Regions from separate parts of the Citrobacter sp. GW821-FHT02E08 genome, predicted to be linked through region 2. Evidence: predicted binding sites of a transcription regulator. Region 2 holds the regulator's gene; the other holds the start of a gene.

Region 1 (10,006 bases), on a different contig from region 2:
ACGCACGATCCGCAACTGGCGGCACGCTGCGACAGGCGTCTGCGGCTGGTCAATGGGCAGTTGCAGGAGGAGGCATGATTGCACGCTGGTTCTGGCGCGAATGGCGCTCCCCGTCATTACTGATTGTCTGGCTGGCGCTGAGTCTGGCGGTGGCGTGTGTGCTGGCGCTTGGCAAGGTCAGCGATCGCATGGAAAAGGGGCTCAGTCAGCAAAGTCGCGAGTTTATGGCGGGAGACAGGGCGCTGCGCAGTTCTCGCGAGGTGCCGCAGGCGTGGATTGAGCAAGCGCGCAAATGCGGGCTGAAGGTGGGAGAACAACTGACGTTCGCCACCATGACCTTCGCAGGCGATACGCCGCAACTGGCGAATGTCAAAGCGGTAGACAGTGTCTATCCGATGTACGGCGAACTACAAACCGACCCGCCAGGGCTAAAACCACAACCCGGTTTTGTACTGCTGGCACCGCGCCTGATGGTGCTTCTCAATCTGAAAATCGGCGACACCCTTGATGTCGGTGACGCAACGCTGCGCATTGCCGGGGAGGTGGTTCAGGAGCCGGATTCTGGTTTTAACCCTTTCCAGATGGCGCCGCGGCTGATGATGAATATCGCCGATGTTGAAAAAACGGGGGCGGTGCAGCCGGGGAGTCGCGTCACGTGGCGCTATAAATTTGGTGGAACGGCGCAGCAGCTCGACGGTTATGAAAAATGGCTGCTGCCGCAGCTTAAGCCAGAGCATCGCTGGTACGGACTGGAGCAGGACGACGGGGCGCTGGGTAAATCGCTGGAACGCTCGCAACAATTCCTGCTGCTTTCGGCGCTGTTAACGCTGTTGCTGGCGGTGGCTGCCGTTGCCGTTGCGATGAGCCATTACTGTCGTAGCCGCTACGATCTGGTCGCCATTCTCAAAACGCTGGGGGCCGGTCGCGCGCAATTACGTAAGCTGATCATCGGTCAGTGGTTAATGGTGCTGGCGCTTTCTGCGGTCACGGGCGGTGGCGTTGGGCTGCTGTTCGAAAAGGTGCTGATGGTATTGCTCAGGCCCGTTTTGCCTGCTGAGTTGCCCCCAGCCAGTCCCTGGCCATGGCTTTGGGCACTTGGGACGATGACCGTCATCTCTCTGTTGGTCGGGCTACGTCCCTACCGACTGCTGTTAGCGACACAGCCGCTGCGGGTGTTACGCCGTGATGTGGTGGCGAACGTCTGGCCGCTGAAAATCTATCTTCCGGTCGTGAGCATGGTGGTCGTCGCTCTGCTTGCCGGGTTAATGGGCGGCAGCATGCTGCTGTGGGCGGTTCTGGCGGGTGCGGTGGTGCTAGCGCTCCTGTGCGGGGTATTAGGCTGGATGTTGCTGAATGTCCTGCGTGGCCTGACATTAACCTCGCTGCCGTTACGGTTAGCAGTGAGTCGACTGCTGCGCCAGCCCTGGTCCACGCTGAGCCAGCTCTCCGCGTTTTCGCTCTCCTTCATGCTACTGGCGCTACTGCTGGTGCTGCGCGGCGATTTACTGGATCGCTGGCAGCAACAAATGCCGCCGGAAAGCCCAAATTACTTTCTGTTAAACATTGCGACTGAACAAGTGACGCCGCTGAAAGCGTTCCTCTCGGAGCATCAGGTGATCCCCGAAGCGTTCTACCCGATTGTGCGGGCGCGACTGACGGCCATTAACGGGAAACCCACGGAGGGGAATCAGGATGAAGCGCTTAACCGCGAACTGAATCTGACCTGGCAGGATATTCGCCCAAACCATAATCCGATCACGGCCGGAAACTGGCCACCAAAGGTTGGGGAAGTCTCGATCGAAGAGGGGCTGGCGAAACGCCTGAAGATAGGCCTCGGGGATTCCGTGACCTTTATGGGCGATACCCAGGAGTTCAGCGCGAAAGTCACCAGTTTGCGCCGGGTGGACTGGGAAAGTCTGCGCCCCAATTTCTTCTTTATTTTCCCCTCTGGCGCGCTGGATGGGCAGCCGCAAAGCTGGCTCACCAGTTTTCGCTGGGAGAACGGCAACGGCATGCTGACACAGTTGAACCGGGAGTTTCCCACTGTCAGTCTGCTGGATATTGGCGCGATCCTCAAACAGGTGGCCCAGGTACTGGATCAGGTGAGTCGGGCGCTGGAGGTGATGGTGGTTCTGGTGACCGCCTGCGGCATGCTGCTGTTACTGGCGCAGGTGCAGGTTGGTATGCGCCAGCGTCATCAGGAGCTGGTGGTCTGGCGAACGCTGGGGGCGGGTAAAAAACTGCTGCGAACCACGCTGTGGTGCGAGTTTGCCATGCTGGGACTGGTTTCCGGGCTGGTGGCGGCCATTGGCGCTGAAACGGCGCTGGCCGTGTTGCAAACCCGCGTTTTTGACTTCCCGTGGGAGCCTGACTGGCGACTGTGGATCGTGCTGCCCTTTTGTGGCGCGCTGTTACTCTCCGTTTGCGGCGGATGGCTAGGCGTTCGTCTTTTGAAAGGTAAAGCGCTGTTCCGTCAATTCAGTAATTAATTCATATGTGTGATGGTTGCGCGCCGGTTTTTATACTGGCGCGTACCCATTATGTGGCACAAATTGATAACTCCTTGATATTTAGTAGCACAAATCATTAAAAACCCGCCAACACAGCAGTATCAATAAAAGTTAATATTCACTTGATGAATAATTAGCAGGCTATCCCCGTCAGAACTCATGTCGCCTGGTGACGCGTGTGCGTCAGCCAATCGCGTGAATTTTTCAGGGTAAATCTATCAAGGAACAATGATGAATATAAAAACAACAGCGCTGGCGGCATCGATCGGCGCAGCAGTGGCATTGACGTCTTTCGCCTCTCAGGCGGAAATCACGGTTCTGAAACAGGATCCTCAGGCGGGTAATCCTCTGAGCCGTCTCAACTTCACCGTCGGCGGGAGTATTCGTCCGCAGTTCCAGAATATGGCTGGCGATGATGGTGCAAATGGGTATAAGCGTAATGGGTTTGACGGCGGTACACGTTTCCGTTTCGCCGCCGATTACTACCTGTTTGATGACATTAGCTGGGTCAGCTACTACGAGCTGGGCGTGAACTTCCCGGCGATGTTCAACTGGGACAACCACTACGCGGATGGTGCCAACGACACGACCCGTCGTATGTTATACACCGGTCTGAAAAGTGATACCTGGGGTACGCTGACCTTCGGTCAACAGAACAGCATTTACTATGATGTGGTCGGGGCGAAAACCGATATCTGGGACTATGACATGATCGGTCAGGCACCGGGTAACGGGATTAACGGCGACTACGATGGTTCGTACCGCACCCGTAAATCTCTGAAATATAAGAAAGCGGTGGGGGATGTTGATCTCTACGCGTCTTATCTGTTCAGCGACGACTACAACCCGAACAATGGCCTGAAATACAAACGTAAAGGCGGCGGCTCTCTGGGTGTGGATTATCACATCACAGACGATCTGACCTGGGGTACGGCGTGGAACTACACCCGTGCGGAGATGCGTGGCAACGACAGCAAAACCTACGACCAGAACATCGTCGGTACAGCATTTAGCTGGACGCCTGACAACTGGACCTTCTCCATGGGTGGCGGCTGGTATCAGAACTTCATGACCACCAAAAAAGTGTCTGTTAATGATTACTTTGCCGGTGATGCGTGGGGTCTGGAATACTTTGCGGGCTATACATTCCCGATTGGCCAGTATGCGGTGAAATCCATCCAGCCTTACTTTATGGGCGATCGTATTGAATACGTGAATGGTCGTGATTATCTGCGCACCGACAACGGTGTGGGGATCAGCTTCCAGCTGGATTATGGTTTCCGTGTTGATTACGAACACGTCTTTACCTCCAGCACCGACGATCTGGGTGATATGAACCTGGTGCGTCTGCGTTACGACTTCTAAGTCTGACACTGTGCCCGGTGGCGCTACGCTTACCGGGCCTACAAAATATATGCCGGATGAGGCAATTGCTGCCATCCGGCATTTTTTTAGTGGCTTAGCCACTCTCCGACGTCATCAAACGTGCCGCGAAAAACAATTTTCTCTGCTTTCTTTTCGAGCTGATAGCGATACATCGGGTCGTAATACTCTTCCAGCAGCGGAACCAGCCAACTGAAATGCGCCTCGGTGCTGCCGGTGCTCTGCTGTTCAGCCAGGGCAATATCGAGCGCGGTGGTCAATTCTTTAAATCGTTGCAGACCCAGCCGACGCTGAATGGCTGACAGCCCGTGGTGCAAATATTCGCTGTATTCCTGCCAACCGTGCTCTTCGCCGTACGCGTGAGTAAAGTCATGATGCATACGCACGAAATACTCTTCACGCAGCCGTTCCAGACGCAATTCAAAGGGATCGTTAACCACCGCAATGACCGCCTGTGCCATACGCTCGCGCAAGCATTCCGGCAGATGGTTCGAGCCAATCATCCGGCCTTCGTCCTCCAGCACCCATAAACGCGGCGTCTGGCGCGCATCGACCTTGAGCAACTCACTTGCCAGCAGGTTTTCAAAACTGGCCTGACTGAGTTGCGGCAACAGCGTACGGCCAAATGAGGAGCCGCGATGGTGCGCCAGCCCTTCGAGATCGATACCGTTGGGCTGCTGTTGTACCAGTTGCGTCTTGCCGCTGCCGGTACAGCCGCCAATTAAGACGATGGGCTTTTGCACCAGTTCTACGGTGAGGCGGATGGCAGACTGGCGTAACGCTTTATAGCCGCCCTTGATCAGCGGGTAGTCAATACCTGACTCACGCAGCCATTGCTGAACAATGTGCGAGCGTTGGCCGCCGCGCGCGCAGCAAAGATAGCCGGTGGGCCGTTGTTGACACGCTTCTCGCCAGCCATCCAGCCGCTGTTGGCGAAGTTCGCCGGACACCAGTTGATGACCAAGCTTGAGTGCGGCCTCTGGTCCCTGGCGCTTGTAGCAGGTGCCGACGGCGGCGCGCTCTTCATCATTCATCAAGGGCAGGTTAATGGCTGCGGGCATGGCGCCCTGGGTGAATTCGCCTGGGGCGCGTACATCGATTAAAGGCGTGTCGGCGGTGAGGATCGCGCGATAATCCGTTCCATCGTTCATGGGAGATCCTGATAAAACAAAACAGCAATGGGCAGGATTTTACGCGCTGAGAGAGGGGCCGGGAAAGGATAAGTTCTATTTCCCGGCATTTTTCTGGGTTATATGAGCTTACTTTGCGCCCAAATGATGCCGCTGGCGTAGTCTGGCGGCAGTAATGGCGCCAGTGCCTCCAGCGTGGCGTTAAGGCGCGCGGTGTCGCTGTCGGTCAGGTTCAGGTGACCCACCTTACGCCCCGGGCGAACCTCTTTGTCGTACCAGTGCAGATGCACTAACGGCAGTTTCAGCCAGTCATAATTCAAAGGACTGCCAATCAAATTCACCATCACCGATGGGCTGTTCACCACCGGTGTCGGTAATGGCAGTCCCGTGATGGCGCGCAGGTGCAGCTCAAACTGACTGATGCTGGCGCCGTTTTGCGTCCAGTGCCCGCTGTTATGCACGCGCGGGGCCAGTTCGTTGATCAACAGCCCTTCTGAGGTGATAAAGCACTCCATCGCCATCACGCCAACGTAACCCAACTCCTGCATGATGGCGGAAAGCATGGCTTCCGCCTGTTCCTGCAATCGGGTGTTAGCCTGCGGAAACGCCACGCTGGTGCGCAGAATTCCGTCCTGATGCAGGTTGTGCGTCAGCGGATAAAATACGGTGCTGCCGTCGTGACCGCGTGCGCCAACTAATGACACTTCCCCGGAGAAGTTGATCCCCTGCTCGACAATACACTCGCCGTAGCAGTCATTCGGGAGTTGGTCAGTTTCATCATTGCGCAAGCGCCACTGCCCGCGACCGTCATAACCCCCGACGCGGCGTTTGACAATCGCCAGTTCGCCTAAGCGTTCGAAAATGTGCGGCCATTCGTCGCTCCCGGCCAGCAGTTGCCACGGTGCGGTGGCAAGGGAGAGTTTGTCAAAAAGCTGCTTTTGCGTGAGTCGGTCAGCGATAATTGGGAATACATCGCGGTTGACAAAGGCCGGGTGGCGCGCCAGTTCGCGGGTCAACGCGGTTTCTGGCCAGCGCTCAATTTCTGCGGTAATTACGCTTTGCTGAAAAGGAACAGCGGCAGGTTCGGCGTCCAGTCCCACTGGCCAGACGGCTATCCCTAACGGTTCACCGGCCTGGCGCAGCATCCGCCCTAACTGTCCGTTACCCAGCACGCAGACCTGCTTCATGCCGCACCCCGCGGATCTGGATTCTCCAGCACCTCATCCGTTTGCGCTTTACGCCAGTCATTCAAGCGCTGATGCAGCGCGCTGTCATGGGTCGCCAGAATTTGTGCTGCCAGCAGTGCTGCGTTCGCCGCGCCCGCTTTGCCAATCGCCAGTGTACCGACCGGAATACCGCGTGGCATCTGAACAATAGAGTAGAGGCTGTCAACGCCGCTCAGCGCCGCGCTCTGTACCGGAACGCCCAGCACGGGCACCAGCGTCTTCGCCGCAATCATGCCCGGCAAATGTGCGGCACCGCCAGCACCGGCAATAATCACCTGATAACCGTTCTCTTCGGCGCTTTCGGCGAAGCTGAACAATTTGTCGGGGGTGCGGTGAGCGGAAATAACTTCAACGTGGTGTGGAACGTTCAGGATTTCAAAGATTTCGGCGGCAAACTGCATGGTAGCCCAGTCGCTTTTGGACCCCATCACGATGGCGACACGCGCCGGATTATTGCGGGAAGACATGCGTCTGAAAACTCCTGTGGTGCGGGACACACTGCTTTTGAGGCCACAGAGAATAGCATGATAATCCGGCAAGGAAAACGGTTGCGCGGTTAAAGTTGCGGCGAATAGCTGTGAGAATTTAAAACGGGAAGGCGATCAGTTCAACGTTGTCTGGCGTGACTTTTACCATCGAGCCTTCGTGGTGCCAGGCACCTAAAACGACACGAAAAGCAGGTTTTCCGTTAATAGTGAGTTCATGCACCGCCGGGCGATGGGTATGACCGTGAACCAACCACTGAACCTGATGTTTTTCCATCTCAGCCACCACGGCCTGCTGATTAACATCCATAATTTCCAGTGATTTACTGCTGTTGGCGGATTTGCTGCCAGCCCGCATTTTGGCGGCAATGCGGCTACGAATAAACAGCGGCAGGGCAAGAAACAGCGTTTGCAGCCAGGGTTTGTGCACTTTGGCGCGAAACGCCTGGTAACCGACATCGTCGGTACACAAGGTATCGCCATGCATGATCAACACGCGTCGGCCATACAGGTCAGGCACCTTTTCCTGCGGTAGCAGGGTCATGCCGCTTTCACGGGCAAAACGTTTTCCGAGCAGAAAGTCGCGGTTACCGTGAATGAAAAAACAGGGCACGCCGGAATCGACCACCGCTTTAATCGCCGCGGCTATTTCGTGGTGCAGGGGATTGGGATCGTCGTCGCCTATCCAGGCTTCGAAAAGATCGCCCAAAATGTACAGTGCGTCTGCCTGACGCGCTTCACCGGCTAAAAAACGCAGAAAACCGGCGGTGATCGCCGGTTCTTCTGTGCAGAGGTGAAGATCTGCAATAAACAGTGTCGCCACGATTACTCGCTGACGGTCACGTTTTCGACGATGACGTCTTCTTTTGGTACGTCCTGATGCATGCCGCTGCGACCGGTGGACACCGCTTTAATTTTGTCTACAACGTCCATGCCTTCAACGACTTCAGCAAATACGCAGTAGCCCCAGCCCTGCATGCTTTCAGCAGAGAAGTTCAGGAAGTCGTTGTCGACAACGTTAATAAAGAACTGGGCAGTTGCGGAGTGCGGAGCCTGAGTACGCGCCATTGCCAGCGTACCACGGGTGTTTTTCAGACCGTTGTTGGCTTCGTTTTTGATCGCCTCTTTGGTGTCTTTTTGCTTCATGCCCGGTTCAAAACCGCCGCCCTGAATCATAAAACCGTTAATGACACGGTGGAAAATGGTGTTGTTGTAAAAACCTTCGCGGCAGTAGTCCAGGAAGTTTTTAACTGTTTCAGGCGCTTTGTCATCAAAGGTTTTGATTACGATATCGCCGTGATTAGTGTGGAAAGTAACCATTTTTGCATCCTGTTCCGATATAGTGGTGCTTCGACCCAACGCTGGGTCACAGATAGTGGGGTGTTATAGCATAACCGTAAGACGGGATCATCTTGCAATGTGTGCTGATTCCAGTCTGAATTATGGGTATTATACAGACTTTATTATCCACACACGTCTATACGGAATCTTCGATGTTAAAAATCTTTAATACACTGACGCGCCAGAAAGAGGAATTTAAGCCTATTCATGCCGGGGAAGTCGGCATGTACGTGTGTGGTATTACCGTTTACGATCTCTGTCATATTGGTCACGGACGTACATTTGTTGCCTTCGATGTGGTGGCGCGCTACCTGCGTTTCCTCGGCTACAAACTGAAATACGTGCGTAACATTACCGATATCGATGACAAAATCATCAAACGCGCCAACGAAAACGGCGAAAACTTTGTGGCGCTGGTCGATCGCATGATTGCCGAGATGCACAACGATTTCGATGCGTTGAACATTTTGCGCCCGGACCTCGAACCGCGCGCAACGCACCATATCCACGAAATCATTGAAATTACTGAACAGTTGATTGCCAAAGGTCACGCCTACGTGGCAGATAACGGCGATGTGATGTTTGATGTCCCGACGGACCCGAACTATGGCCTGCTGTCACGCCAGGATCTCGACCAGCTCCAGGCCGGGGCTCGTGTGGACGTCGTTGACGTGAAACGCAACCCGATGGATTTCGTGTTGTGGAAGATGTCCAAAGAGGGCGAGCCGAGCTGGCCGTCACCGTGGGGCGCAGGGCGTCCGGGCTGGCATATCGAATGTTCGGCGATGAACTGCAAACAGTTAGGCAACCATTTTGATATTCACGGCGGCGGTTCTGACCTGATGTTCCCGCACCATGAAAACGAAATCGCCCAGTCCACCTGCGCGCATGACGGCGAGTACGTGAACTACTGGATGCACTCCGGCATGGTGATGATTGACCGCGAGAAAATGTCTAAATCCCTGGGCAATTTCTTCACCGTGCGCGACGTCCTGAAATACTACGACGCCGAAACCATTCGCTACTTCCTGATGTCCGGCCACTATCGTAGCCAGCTGAACTACAGCGAAGAGAACCTGAAACAGGCGCGTTCGGCGCTGGAACGTCTTTACACTGCGCTGCGCGGAACGGACAAATCCGTTGCTCCTGCGGGTGGCGAAGCGTTTGAAGCGCGTTTTGTTGAGGCGATGAACGACGATTTCAACACGCCGGAAGCCTACTCGGTATTGTTTGATATGGCGCGTGAAGTGAATCGCCTGAAGGGTGAAGATATGGCGGCGGCGAACGCGATGGCCTCGCATCTGCGTAAGCTCTCTGGCGTGCTGGGTCTGCTGGAACAAGATCCAGAAGCGTTCTTACAAAGCGGCGCGCAGGCGGACGATGGCGAAGTTGCTGAGATTGAAGCGTTGATTCAACAGCGTCTCGATGCCCGTAAAGCGAAAGACTGGGCGGCGGCAGATGCGGCGCGTGACCGTCTGAACGAGATGGGGATCGTGCTGGAAGATGGCCCGCAAGGGACCACCTGGCGTCGTAAATAATCGTCTATTGCCGGATGCGCTGATGCGTGCCCGGCCTACAAAGTATGATCCGCTCGTAGGCCGGGTAAGGCGAAGCCGCCACCCGGCTTTTTAACGTCTACGCCACCACAACATTCCCATCACCACCACACCCGGCAACCACACCCACATCAACTCAGACAGCATCACCTGATGCCCGTACGGCGTGGCATAGCGTGAGAGTGCAAACGGTGCGACTTTGATCACCTGCCAGGGGGCAAAGAAGCGTTCGTCAGACCACGGCCACAACCAGCCGACGCCTTTTCCACCGGAGGTGACTGAATCCAGCAAACTGTGCGACAGCAGTGAAACCGTCAGGAACAGCCAACAGCGAACCAGCCCCGCCCTAAACCATCGTCGCCCGATCAGTACACA
Region 2 (10,006 bases):
GGTATTGTGCAGGGCACCGCCAGACTGGTGTCTATTGATGAAAAACCGAATTTTCGCACTCATGTAGTGGAATTACCTGAATACATGCTGGATGGGCTGGAGACGGGCGCGTCGGTGGCGCACAACGGTTGTTGTCTGACCGTCACCGAAATCAAGGGCAATCAGATCAGTTTTGATTTGATGAAAGAGACCTTACGCATTACTAATTTAGGTGAGCTGAACGTCGGCGATCTGGTTAATGTTGAACGCGCCGCCAAATTCAGTGATGAGATTGGTGGGCATTTAATGTCGGGCCATATTATGACCACTGCCGAGATCTCAAAAATTCTGACCTCAGAAAATAACCGTCAGATTTGGTTCAAAGTGCAGGATCCGCAGTTGATGAAATATATTCTGTACAAAGGATATATCGGCATCGATGGCATCAGCCTGACCGTGGGAGAAGTGACCGCAACGCGTTTTTGTGTTCACCTTATTCCAGAAACGCTCGAACGCACTACGCTTGGCAAGAAAAAGCTGGGCGCTCGCGTGAATATCGAAATTGACCCGCAAACCCAGGCGGTTATCGATACGGTTGAGCGCGTATTAGCGGCCCGGGACAGCGCCGTAAATAAGCTGGCGAATGACGCTTAAAAGATGAAAGTGGCCCCCGCAGAATTTCGGGGGCTGCTCTGTTAGCGGGGAACGCGCAGACCGTGTTCAACACCGCGCGAAAAAACGACCTGCCAGAGTTGAATATCTCGGGCGCGAAATGCGCCAGCGCAGGCATTTAAATAGTAACTAAACATCCGCTTAAAACGCTCGCTGTAGTTATCTGCGATTTCAGGCCAGGCATTGATAAAGCGCGAATACCACGACATCAGCGTTGTATCATAATCGGCGCCAAAATTGTGCCAGTCCTCCATCACAAAATGCGGTTCGCTGGCGTTGGCTATCTGGCGTACGGAAGGTAGGCAACCGTTCGGGAAGATATATTTATTGATCCACGGGTCGACATTGTTGTCGGTCTTTTTAGAGCCGATGGTATGAAGCAGAAACAGGCCGTCAGATTTTAAATTACGGTCAACCACCTCAAAGTAGGTGTCGTAGTTTTTGGGGCCGACATGTTCAAACATACCTACCGAGACAATACGATCGAACTGATCCTGTAAGTCGCGATAATCCTGCAGCAGAATGGTGACATCCAAACCTTCGCAGCGCTGTTGCGCCATTTTCTGCTGCTCTGCAGAAATGGTCACGCCCACCACGCTGACCGCGTAATTGGCCGCCATATATTGTGATAATCCGCCCCAACCGCAGCCGATATCCAGCACGCGCATACCCGGTTTAAGCTGCAATTTTTCACAAATCATTTTTAGCTTCGCCTGCTGGGCAGACTCCAGAGTATCGGCTTCTTTCCAGTAGGCGCAGGAATATTGCATATACGGGTCAAGCATCCGGCTGAAAAGATCATTACCAAGATCGTAATGCTCTTTGCCGACTATCCAGGCGCGTTTTTTACTTTGCAGGTTGAACAGGCGTGCGCCTGCGATGCGGAGTGTATCTTTGAAATGGTGAGGGAGTTGATTTTCGAGGCCTGCGCGCAGAACTTTATTGAAGAAAATATCCAGTCGTTCGCACTCCCACCAGCCATCCATGTAACTTTCACCTAAACCCAGCGATCCTTCCTGCAATACACGTTTGAAAAAATCGGGGTTTTTGATTTGAATATCAGCCGGGGCAGGACCGTTGATAGCAACGCCCGCACGGCTCAGTAATTCGTTGGTGATACGGTACCAGTCATCATCCGGTACACTGACTTCTTCTATACACGATGAACTCATAGTTTCTCCATCACTGGTCGGTGATCAGAACCTTAAAACAGCGTAGACGCTTTTTGGCTTTGTGAGAAATCTCACGGAAAAAAGTCCGCGAGCCTATAATCCGACGTAGAACAGAGGAAGGGAGAACCCTTGCCGAAAAGACCATTCCCTGGCTAAACGGGAGCGCTCCGGCTCCCGTTAGAACGTAATATTTATCGTATTTATGTAACAACCGAAAATGAGTATAGGCCTCAATAATCGGTGAAACAACCCAAAAAAGTTAGCGAGCTAATCAGTGGCTATTATCGCTATTTTTAGTACGAATCGTTGTGTGCCATCTCAGAGTGCGCGGTGTGATGCGTGGACTCGCTCGCCTGCGACTGCATCCAATACCCCAATCCTGCGAGCGCAACGGTCGATAACATGACGCTGGTGGTGGTCAGCAACGGTGTGCTGATTAACCAGGAGACGACCAGACTGGCCAGGAAACAGAGACCCAACTGCAGTGAATTCTGCAATGCTGCGGCACGCCCGGTGGCTTGTGGGAATGGGCGCAATGCCTGAGCCACAACAATAGGGTAGATCGCGCCGTTGGCGATAGCCATGACACAGAAGGGGATCAGAATTTCGGTCAGCGATACATGGCTAATAAAACTGGTCGCCCAGGTCGCGACGACGCTCAATGCGAAGATGACCAATAACCAGGGTAACAGCTGTTGCCCCTGCCATTTTTGTAACGCTGCGCGGCAACCGTACCCACCGATCAGGAAGGCGATGGTTTGCGGAACATAACTGAGACCAATCACTGCGGGGCTATAACCCATTTCACTAAGGATGAACGGCGAACCGGTTAACCATGCAAAGAAGCTGGCGGAACAGGCTGCGTAAATCAGCACGTTCCCACGATAGGCTTTCGAACGCAGCAGGGTAGTGAACGTCAGTTTATCCTGACTATCGTCACGTGCTTTTGCGGTGGGTTTTAAACGCAGGGCGGGCAGCATCAGGATCAGCGTAATCACAAACAGCGTGGCGAAAATGGCCTGCCAGGAAAAATGCGCGAGGATCCAACTGCCTAACAATGGCGCAAGCGCAGGCGACAACCCGACCAACGGCATGATGGTGGCAAAAATACGGTTAACTTTTTGCGACGGGTAGTAATCCGTCACCAGTGCCTGCCAGACAACAGCAGCAGCACACACGCCAATGGCCTGGATAAAGCGCAGAACCAGCAAGCCTGTTGCACTTTCTACCCACAGCATACCCAGACTTCCGAGGGCGAAGATCGACAAACCGAGCAATAGTATGGGCTTACGACCGTAACGATCGGATAGCGGACCCCAGGCGAGCTGGGCGATGGCGAACCCGGCTAAGAACAGGCTCAGACTGGCGCTGACGGCAGAGGCAGGTGTCTGCAAATCGGCCTGAATGGCAGCAAATGCAGGTAAGTACATATCTGTTGCCAGAAAACCCAGTACGCTGAGACCCGCCAGCCAGACTAAAAACCCTTTTCCCGGTTGCATAATACATTCTCTTTTTTTATCAGTAAGACATTGCCGCAGAGTGTAGGGAGTGAAATTCCTGTTGTGAAACGCTAATATTTGTCTACTGAATTCAAATTTTTTGTAGGCAGAATATGTGGTCAGAATATTCCCTTGAAGTTGTTGATGCTGTCGCGCGCAATGGTAGCTTCAGTTCCGCCGCCCAGGAACTGCATCGCGTGCCCTCGGCCGTCAGCTACACCGTACGTCAACTGGAAGAGTGGCTGGCGGTTCCCCTGTTTGAACGACGCCACCGGGATGTGGAATTGACGCCCGCCGGCGCCTGGTTTTTAAAAGAAGGCCGCTCTGTTATCAAAAAAATGCAGATCACCCGCCAGCAGTGCCAACAGATTGCGAATGGCTGGCGAGGGCAACTGCCTATCGCGGTAGATAATATTGTGCGACCAGAACGCACCCGGCAGATGATTGTCGACTTCTATCGCCACTTTGATGACGTCGAGCTGATCGTTTCTCAGGAGGTGTTTAACGGCGTCTGGGATGCGCTTTCCGACGGACGCGTGGAACTGGCCATTGGGGCGACGCAGGCGATCCCCGTCGGCGGGCGCTATACCTTTCGCGATATGGGAATGTTGAGCTGGAGCTGCGTGGTGGCAAGTCATCATCCCCTGGCGGCGATGCCCGGACCCTTGAGTGATGATACGTTGCGCAACTGGCCGTCGCTGGTCCGTGAAGACACGTCACGGACACTGCCTAAACGTATCACCTGGCTGCTGGACAACCAAAAGCGCGTGATCGTACCGGATTGGGAATCGTCAGCAACCTGTCTTTCCGCCGGGTTATGTGTCGGGATGGTGCCTACGCATTTTGCAAAACCGTGGGTCGACAGTGGCAAATGGGTCGCGTTGACCCTGGAGAATCCATTCCCGGATGCAGCATGCTGCCTGACCTGGCAGCAAAATGACACGTCGCCCGCATTAGCCTGGCTGCTGGAGTATTTAGGCGACAGTGAAACGCTGAATAAAGAGTGGTTGCGAGAACCTGAAGAGGTTCCCGCCGGGGAAGCTTAACGACGATAGTCGCGGAACGGACCATCCGCAACCGAACGACGTTCGATCAGTCGCGGGTGGACTTCAATAGACTGCGACTCTTCACGCTTGTTGACGATACGGTCTAACAACATATTAAAGGCCGTTTCACCCAGTGAGTCTTTCGGTTGGTGAATAGTGGTCAGTGCGGGTGTGAAATAGCGCGCGTTACGCACATTGTCATAACCGATCACCGAAATATCCTGCGGTACGCGCAAACCCATTTCGTCAGCAGCGCAGAGCGCCCCCATTGCCATGATGTCGCCACCGCAGAATACCGCAGTAGGGCGATGGGTCTGAGAGAGGATTTGCTGCATTGCACGATAACCAGACTCAGGTTCAAAATCGCCCTGTACAATCCAGTTTTCCGGGACTTTTATCAGCGCTTCGTCCATCGCCTTCATAAAGCCCGCCAGGCGGCCAGCCCCCGTGTTACGCTCCATCGGGCCAGGAATGACGCCTATCTCACGATGACCGCGTTCCACCAGATAACGACCGGCCATATAACCGCCTTCGAACGCGTTATCAATGACCGTATCGGTAAAGTCAGCCTTCGCTTCGCCCCAATCCATAACCACCATTGGAATATGGCGATACTCTTCAAGCATGGAGAGCAGAGACTCTGGATATTCCGAACACATAACCAGCAGACCATCCACACGCTTTTGCGCCATCATGGAAAGGTAGGCCCGTTGTTTTTCAAGATTATTCCAGGCATTGCCAAGGATCAGGGTGTAGCCTTTCTGGAAGCAGTTTTTCTCAACGGCTTCAATAATTTCAGCGAAATAGGCGGCTTCACTGCTGGTTGCCAGCAGACCGATAGATTTGGTGTGATTCACCTTCAGGCTGCGGGCGACGGCACTCGGGGAGTAGTGCAATTCTTTGATTGCTGCCCAGACAGCATTGCGAGTCTCTTCTGCGACAAAACGCGTTTTGTTAATTACATGTGATACGGTTGTAGTGGAAACGTTTGCTCGCTTCGCTACATCTTTAATTGTTGCCATTACATTTCACTCCAGACCATATCCAAACTCCTGAAAATACTGTAGGTAAACGTTTGCCTTTACACACCCTTATCGCAACATCAGGGTTGCGGCACGCCGGGAAAACGACACGAAACGTCAGGAGGGGGTCAATGGCCGGTACGCTAATCAAGTAAGCGTGGAATTTTGTCTGATCTTGACGAAAAGGGGAAGAGTTAAAAGTGGTTATCAATATAAATCCTGGGAGATTTTTACATCCAAGTGTGTAAAAATGCGCAATATCACTTTTTGTGTGGGAATAAAAAGGAGCAAATTTGATGAGCACCGATCTGAAGTTTTCGTTAGTAACCACTATTATTGTTCTGGGCCTGATCGTAGCGGGTGGTCTGACCGCCGCACTGCACTGATTTACCGTGAGGGAGCATGCTCTCCCTCATCTCGTTACCCCTTCATTGTTACTAAATCAGCAAAAGTCTTTTGCCATTCTGTTAACTTTATTATTTTTGTGATTGATGTCATGCTTTTGGCTCTTATCGGGTGTCGCTTCGCGGCACGCTGCAGCGGAGTCAACGTATGAAAATCAATTACCCCTTACTGGCGCTTGCGATTGGCGCATTTGGTATTGGGACCACGGAATTCTCTCCGATGGGGCTGTTGCCCGTCATTGCGCATGGCGTGAATGTCTCCATTCCCGCCGCCGGAATGCTCATCAGCGCCTATGCGGTGGGTGTGATGGTGGGCGCGCCGTTGATGACCCTGTTGCTATCGCACCGTGCTCGTCGTAATGCGCTGATTTTTTTGATGGCCATTTTTACGCTGGGCAACGTCCTGTCGGCCATTGCGCCGGATTACACCACCTTGATGCTATCGCGCATTTTGACCAGTCTTAATCACGGCGCGTTTTTCGGATTGGGTTCGGTCGTGGCGGCCAGGGTAGTGCCGAAGCATAAACAGGCCAGCGCCGTGGCGACGATGTTTATGGGACTGACCATTGCAAACATCGGCGGCGTGCCTGCGGCCACATGGCTTGGGGAAACCATTGGCTGGCGGATGTCCTTTTTAGCGACCGCTGGACTTGGGGTGATCGCGATGCTCAGTTTATTCTTCTCTCTGCCGAAAGGTGGCGCAGGGGAACGGCCGGACGTGCGTAAAGAACTGGCTGTCTTGCTGCGTCCACCGGTCCTTTCTGCGCTGCTGACCACCGTGCTGGGCGCGGGGGCAATGTTCACCCTCTACACCTATATTTCACCCGTTCTGCAAAACATTGCCCATGCCACACCGGCATTTGTCACCGCGATGTTAGTTTTGATCGGCGTTGGGTTTTCGATCGGCAACTATTTTGGCGGCAAACTGGCCGATCGTTCCGTCAACGGTACGCTGAAAGGTTTCTTACTGCTGCTTATGGTCATCATGCTGGCCATTCCTTTCCTGGCGCGTAACGATCTGGGCGCTGCGTTCAGTATGGTGGTGTGGGGCGCGGCAACATTTGCCGTCGTACCGCCTTTGCAGATGCGCGTGATGCGTGTCGCCAGTGAAGCGCCGGGGTTGTCTTCGTCGGTGAATATCGGGGCATTTAATCTTGGGAATGCGTTAGGCGCGGCGGCGGGTGGCGCGGTGATTTCCGGCGGTCTGGGGTATAGCTTTGTTCCGGTGATGGGCGCCATTGTGGCAGGGCTGGCGTTATTGCTGGTCTTTGTGTCAGCGAGAAGGCAACCTGAAACGGCCTATGTCGCCAACTAAACGATTGAGTTGAAAATAAAAACGCAGAAGGAAACCCTTCTGCGTTGTCGTATTTACGCCGCGAAGTTCTTCGCAACGAATTCCCAGTTTACCAGCGCCCAGAAATGCTCCAGGTAGCCAGGACGGGCATTACGGTAGTCGATGTAGTAAGCATGTTCCCACACGTCAACGGTCATCAGCGGGGTGGCATCCGTGGTCAGCGGGGTGCCCGCGTTGGACGTAGAAACGATAGCCAGTTTGCCATCAGCCCCTTTTACCAGCCAGGTCCAGCCGGAACCGAAGTTTTTAATCGCAGCATCGGTGAACTGTGCTTTGAATTCAGCAAAGCTACCGAAGGACGCGGCGATAGCGTCAGCCAGTTTGCCGGTTGGTTCGCCGCCCGCGTTCGGGGCCAGGCAGTTCCAGTAGAACGTGTGGTTCCAGACCTGGGCTGCGTTATTGAATACGCCACCTTCTGAACTACGAACGATCTCTTCCAGTGATTTACCTTCAAAGGCGGTACCTTTGATCAGGTTATTGAGATTCGTCACATAGGTTTGATGATGTTTGCCGTAGTGGTATTCCAGCGTCTCAGCGGAAATGTGTGGTGCCAGCGCGTCTTTGGCATACGGTAATGCAGGTAATTCGAACGACATTGCTTCTCTCCTTATTATTAATATTGAGTACGTACAATAGCCATAAAGTACGTAAGGATAGGGTAGCAAATTGAAAGGTGATGCAAAAGAAGAACTTACCCTGTTGCGAAAACAACAGGGTAAGGGATTAACGAATGGTTTTTGGCGTCATGACGCGGCGGGCGCCGACATAGTGGCGTTGCCAGTAATCTTCGCTTAATGAGGTTATCTGAATTTCCTGCCCTGAACGGGGGGACTGGATAAATTTGCCATTGCCGACATACACGCCGACGTGATCCGCAGTACCGCGCCCCTGGGTCCGGAAGAAGACCAGATCGCCATTCTTCAGTTCATCACGCTCAATCGGTGAGGCATCGCGTAGGTGGTACATTTCATTTGCCGTACGCGGAATACGGAACTTCACCAGATCTTTATAGGCGTACCAGACCAGACCGCTGCAATCAAAACCGGTACGTGGCGACGTGCCGCCCCAGTGATACGGTTTACCAATCTGATTCATCAATGTGGACATTGCCGTTTTGGTCGCTTTCTGTACCCTGACCTTATGCGCATCGGCAAGCGAAGCTGGTGCGGTCTCTTTCACCTTCACACAATGGGGCTTGCGGCCTTTGCGTGGCGTGCATTTTTCGCTCCAGGTGACGGAGGCTGTTTTTGCGGTTGTGGAAGAGACACGGCGATGTGCATTTTTAGTGGTTTTCGCTGGCGAGGTCGTGTGCTTTTTGGACGAAGAGGCCGTTTTTACGCTGGTTTTGTTAACGGCTTTTTTGACGGTTTTCTGACTGGTTTTGGTTGTTTTTTTACTGGCCGTCGCGTTCTTATGTTTATCTGCCGTTTTCGTTACGTGAGAAACAGCAGGCGTCTCCCTGGTTTGCCGGGAAGCATTAGCCGGGGATGTGAAAGAGAGTGTGGAAAAAAGCAAAGCACAGAGCGTGATCGAAATTCGGTTTATTCGCGCCACTGAGCAGTCCTCTGGTTAATGCAGGCGGCTATCATGCCTGCGTGTGATTTACAAAACCTGTCGATTCTAATCCATAAAAGCACAGAAAGTTAATCGCTTTTATCATCTAAAACCCCATTTCGTAAGCGACTGCAAAAAAAATCAACAGCTCGTACTAAAAATGGTCAGCGGAGAGTCCAGGGCGTGTTGTTTTACAGGATAAGAAATATAGAGAATGCAACTTATCGCGCCAGGGGATAAAATAGTAAAGCGTAATGAAAATGTTATTTTCCGTTGCCAGTCTGACCCGCTACAATGTCAGACTACTGCCGTAAAAGAAGTTAAAGGAAGCAAGACAATGAGCACCACTATCGAAAAAATCCAGCGCCAGATCGCTGAAAACCCGATTCTCCTGTACATGAAAGGTTCTCCAAAACTGCCAAGCTGCGGTTTCTCCGCACAGGCTGTCCAGGCGTTGTCTGCCTGTGGCGAGCGTTTTGCCTATGTTGATATCCTGCAGAACCCGGATATTCGAGCGGAATTACCGAAATATGCAAACTGGCCAACTTTCCCGCAACTGTGGGTTGATGGCGAACTGGTTGGCGGCTGTGATATTTTGATCGAAATGTACCAGCGCGGTGAGTTGCAGCAACTGATTAAAGAAACTGCAGCGAAATACAAAACCGAAGAACCTGATGCTGAGTAATCAGCGGAAATAAAAAAAGCGACCATTCTCTGGTCGCTTTTTTTATGGGCTCGATCGCCTGATGAAAGTGATTAAGCGTCTTCCGGTTGCGGTAGTGGCCACCCGCCAAGGCGTTTCCAACGGTTCACGATTTCGCAAAACAGGATAGCGGTGCGTTCGGTGTCATAGAGGGCGGAGTGCGCCTGGGTGCCATCAAACTCCATACCTGCTGCCAGACAGGCTTTTGACAACACGGTTTGCCCCAGCGCCAGACCGCTGAGTGCCGCAGTATCGAAAGTCACGAAGGGATGGAACGGATTACGCTTCAACGATGCGCGTTCCGCCGCTGCCATCATAAAACTGTGGTCGAAGGTGGCGTTGTGGGCAACCATGATGGCCCGGTTGCAACCGCTGTCTTTGATGCCTTTGCGCACCATTTTGAAGATCGCGTGCAACGCGTCGTACTCACTGACGGCGCCGCGCAGTGGATTTGACGGATCGATACCGTTAAAGGCGAGCGCCTCAGGCTGTAAGTTTGCCCCTTCAAACGGTTCGACATGGAAATGCAGCGTCGTGTCCGGCATCAACCAGCCTTGTTCATCCATTTTCAGTGTGATGGCGGCGATCTCAAGCAGCGCGT

What was found. Region 2 encodes PurR, which represses purine synthesis genes. Its sites were predicted from a motif close to CANGCAAACGTTTGCNTG; they were not measured.
Region 1: a site for PurR is predicted at 6,787-6,804, ahead of purE (5-(carboxyamino)imidazole ribonucleotide mutase). Genes of this name have one in related genera too.

The regions. Positions count from the first base shown of each region.
Region 1 covers NZ_JBWKVL010000002.1:221,885-231,890, reverse strand. Annotated here, with positions in the region: gene ybbA (putative ABC transporter ATP-binding protein YbbA) at 1-78, shown strand, start outside; gene ybbP (putative ABC transporter permease subunit YbbP) at 75-2,489, shown strand; gene AC07UY_RS03380 (porin) at 2,742-3,875, shown strand; gene mnmH (tRNA 2-selenouridine(34) synthase MnmH) at 3,962-5,044, opposite strand; gene purK (5-(carboxyamino)imidazole ribonucleotide synthase) at 5,143-6,210, opposite strand; gene purE (5-(carboxyamino)imidazole ribonucleotide mutase) at 6,207-6,716, opposite strand; gene lpxH (UDP-2,3-diacylglucosamine diphosphatase) at 6,835-7,557, opposite strand; gene ppiB (peptidylprolyl isomerase B) at 7,560-8,054, opposite strand; gene cysS (cysteine--tRNA ligase) at 8,228-9,613, shown strand; gene AC07UY_RS03345 (metal-dependent hydrolase) at 9,704-10,006, opposite strand, start outside.
Region 2 covers NZ_JBWKVL010000004.1:81,585-91,590, reverse strand. Annotated here, with positions in the region: gene AC07UY_RS06965 (riboflavin synthase subunit alpha) at 1-633, shown strand, start outside; gene cfa (cyclopropane fatty acyl phospholipid synthase) at 675-1,823, opposite strand; gene punC (purine nucleoside transporter PunC) at 2,117-3,322, opposite strand; gene punR (DNA-binding transcriptional activator PunR) at 3,436-4,368, shown strand; gene purR (HTH-type transcriptional repressor PurR) at 4,365-5,390, opposite strand; gene cydH (cytochrome bd-I accessory subunit CydH) at 5,687-5,776, shown strand; gene AC07UY_RS06935 (MFS transporter) at 5,943-7,109, shown strand; gene sodB (superoxide dismutase [Fe]) at 7,163-7,744, opposite strand; gene AC07UY_RS06925 (C40 family peptidase) at 7,872-8,702, opposite strand; gene grxD (monothiol glutaredoxin 4) at 9,040-9,387, shown strand; gene rnt (ribonuclease T) at 9,459-10,006, opposite strand, start outside.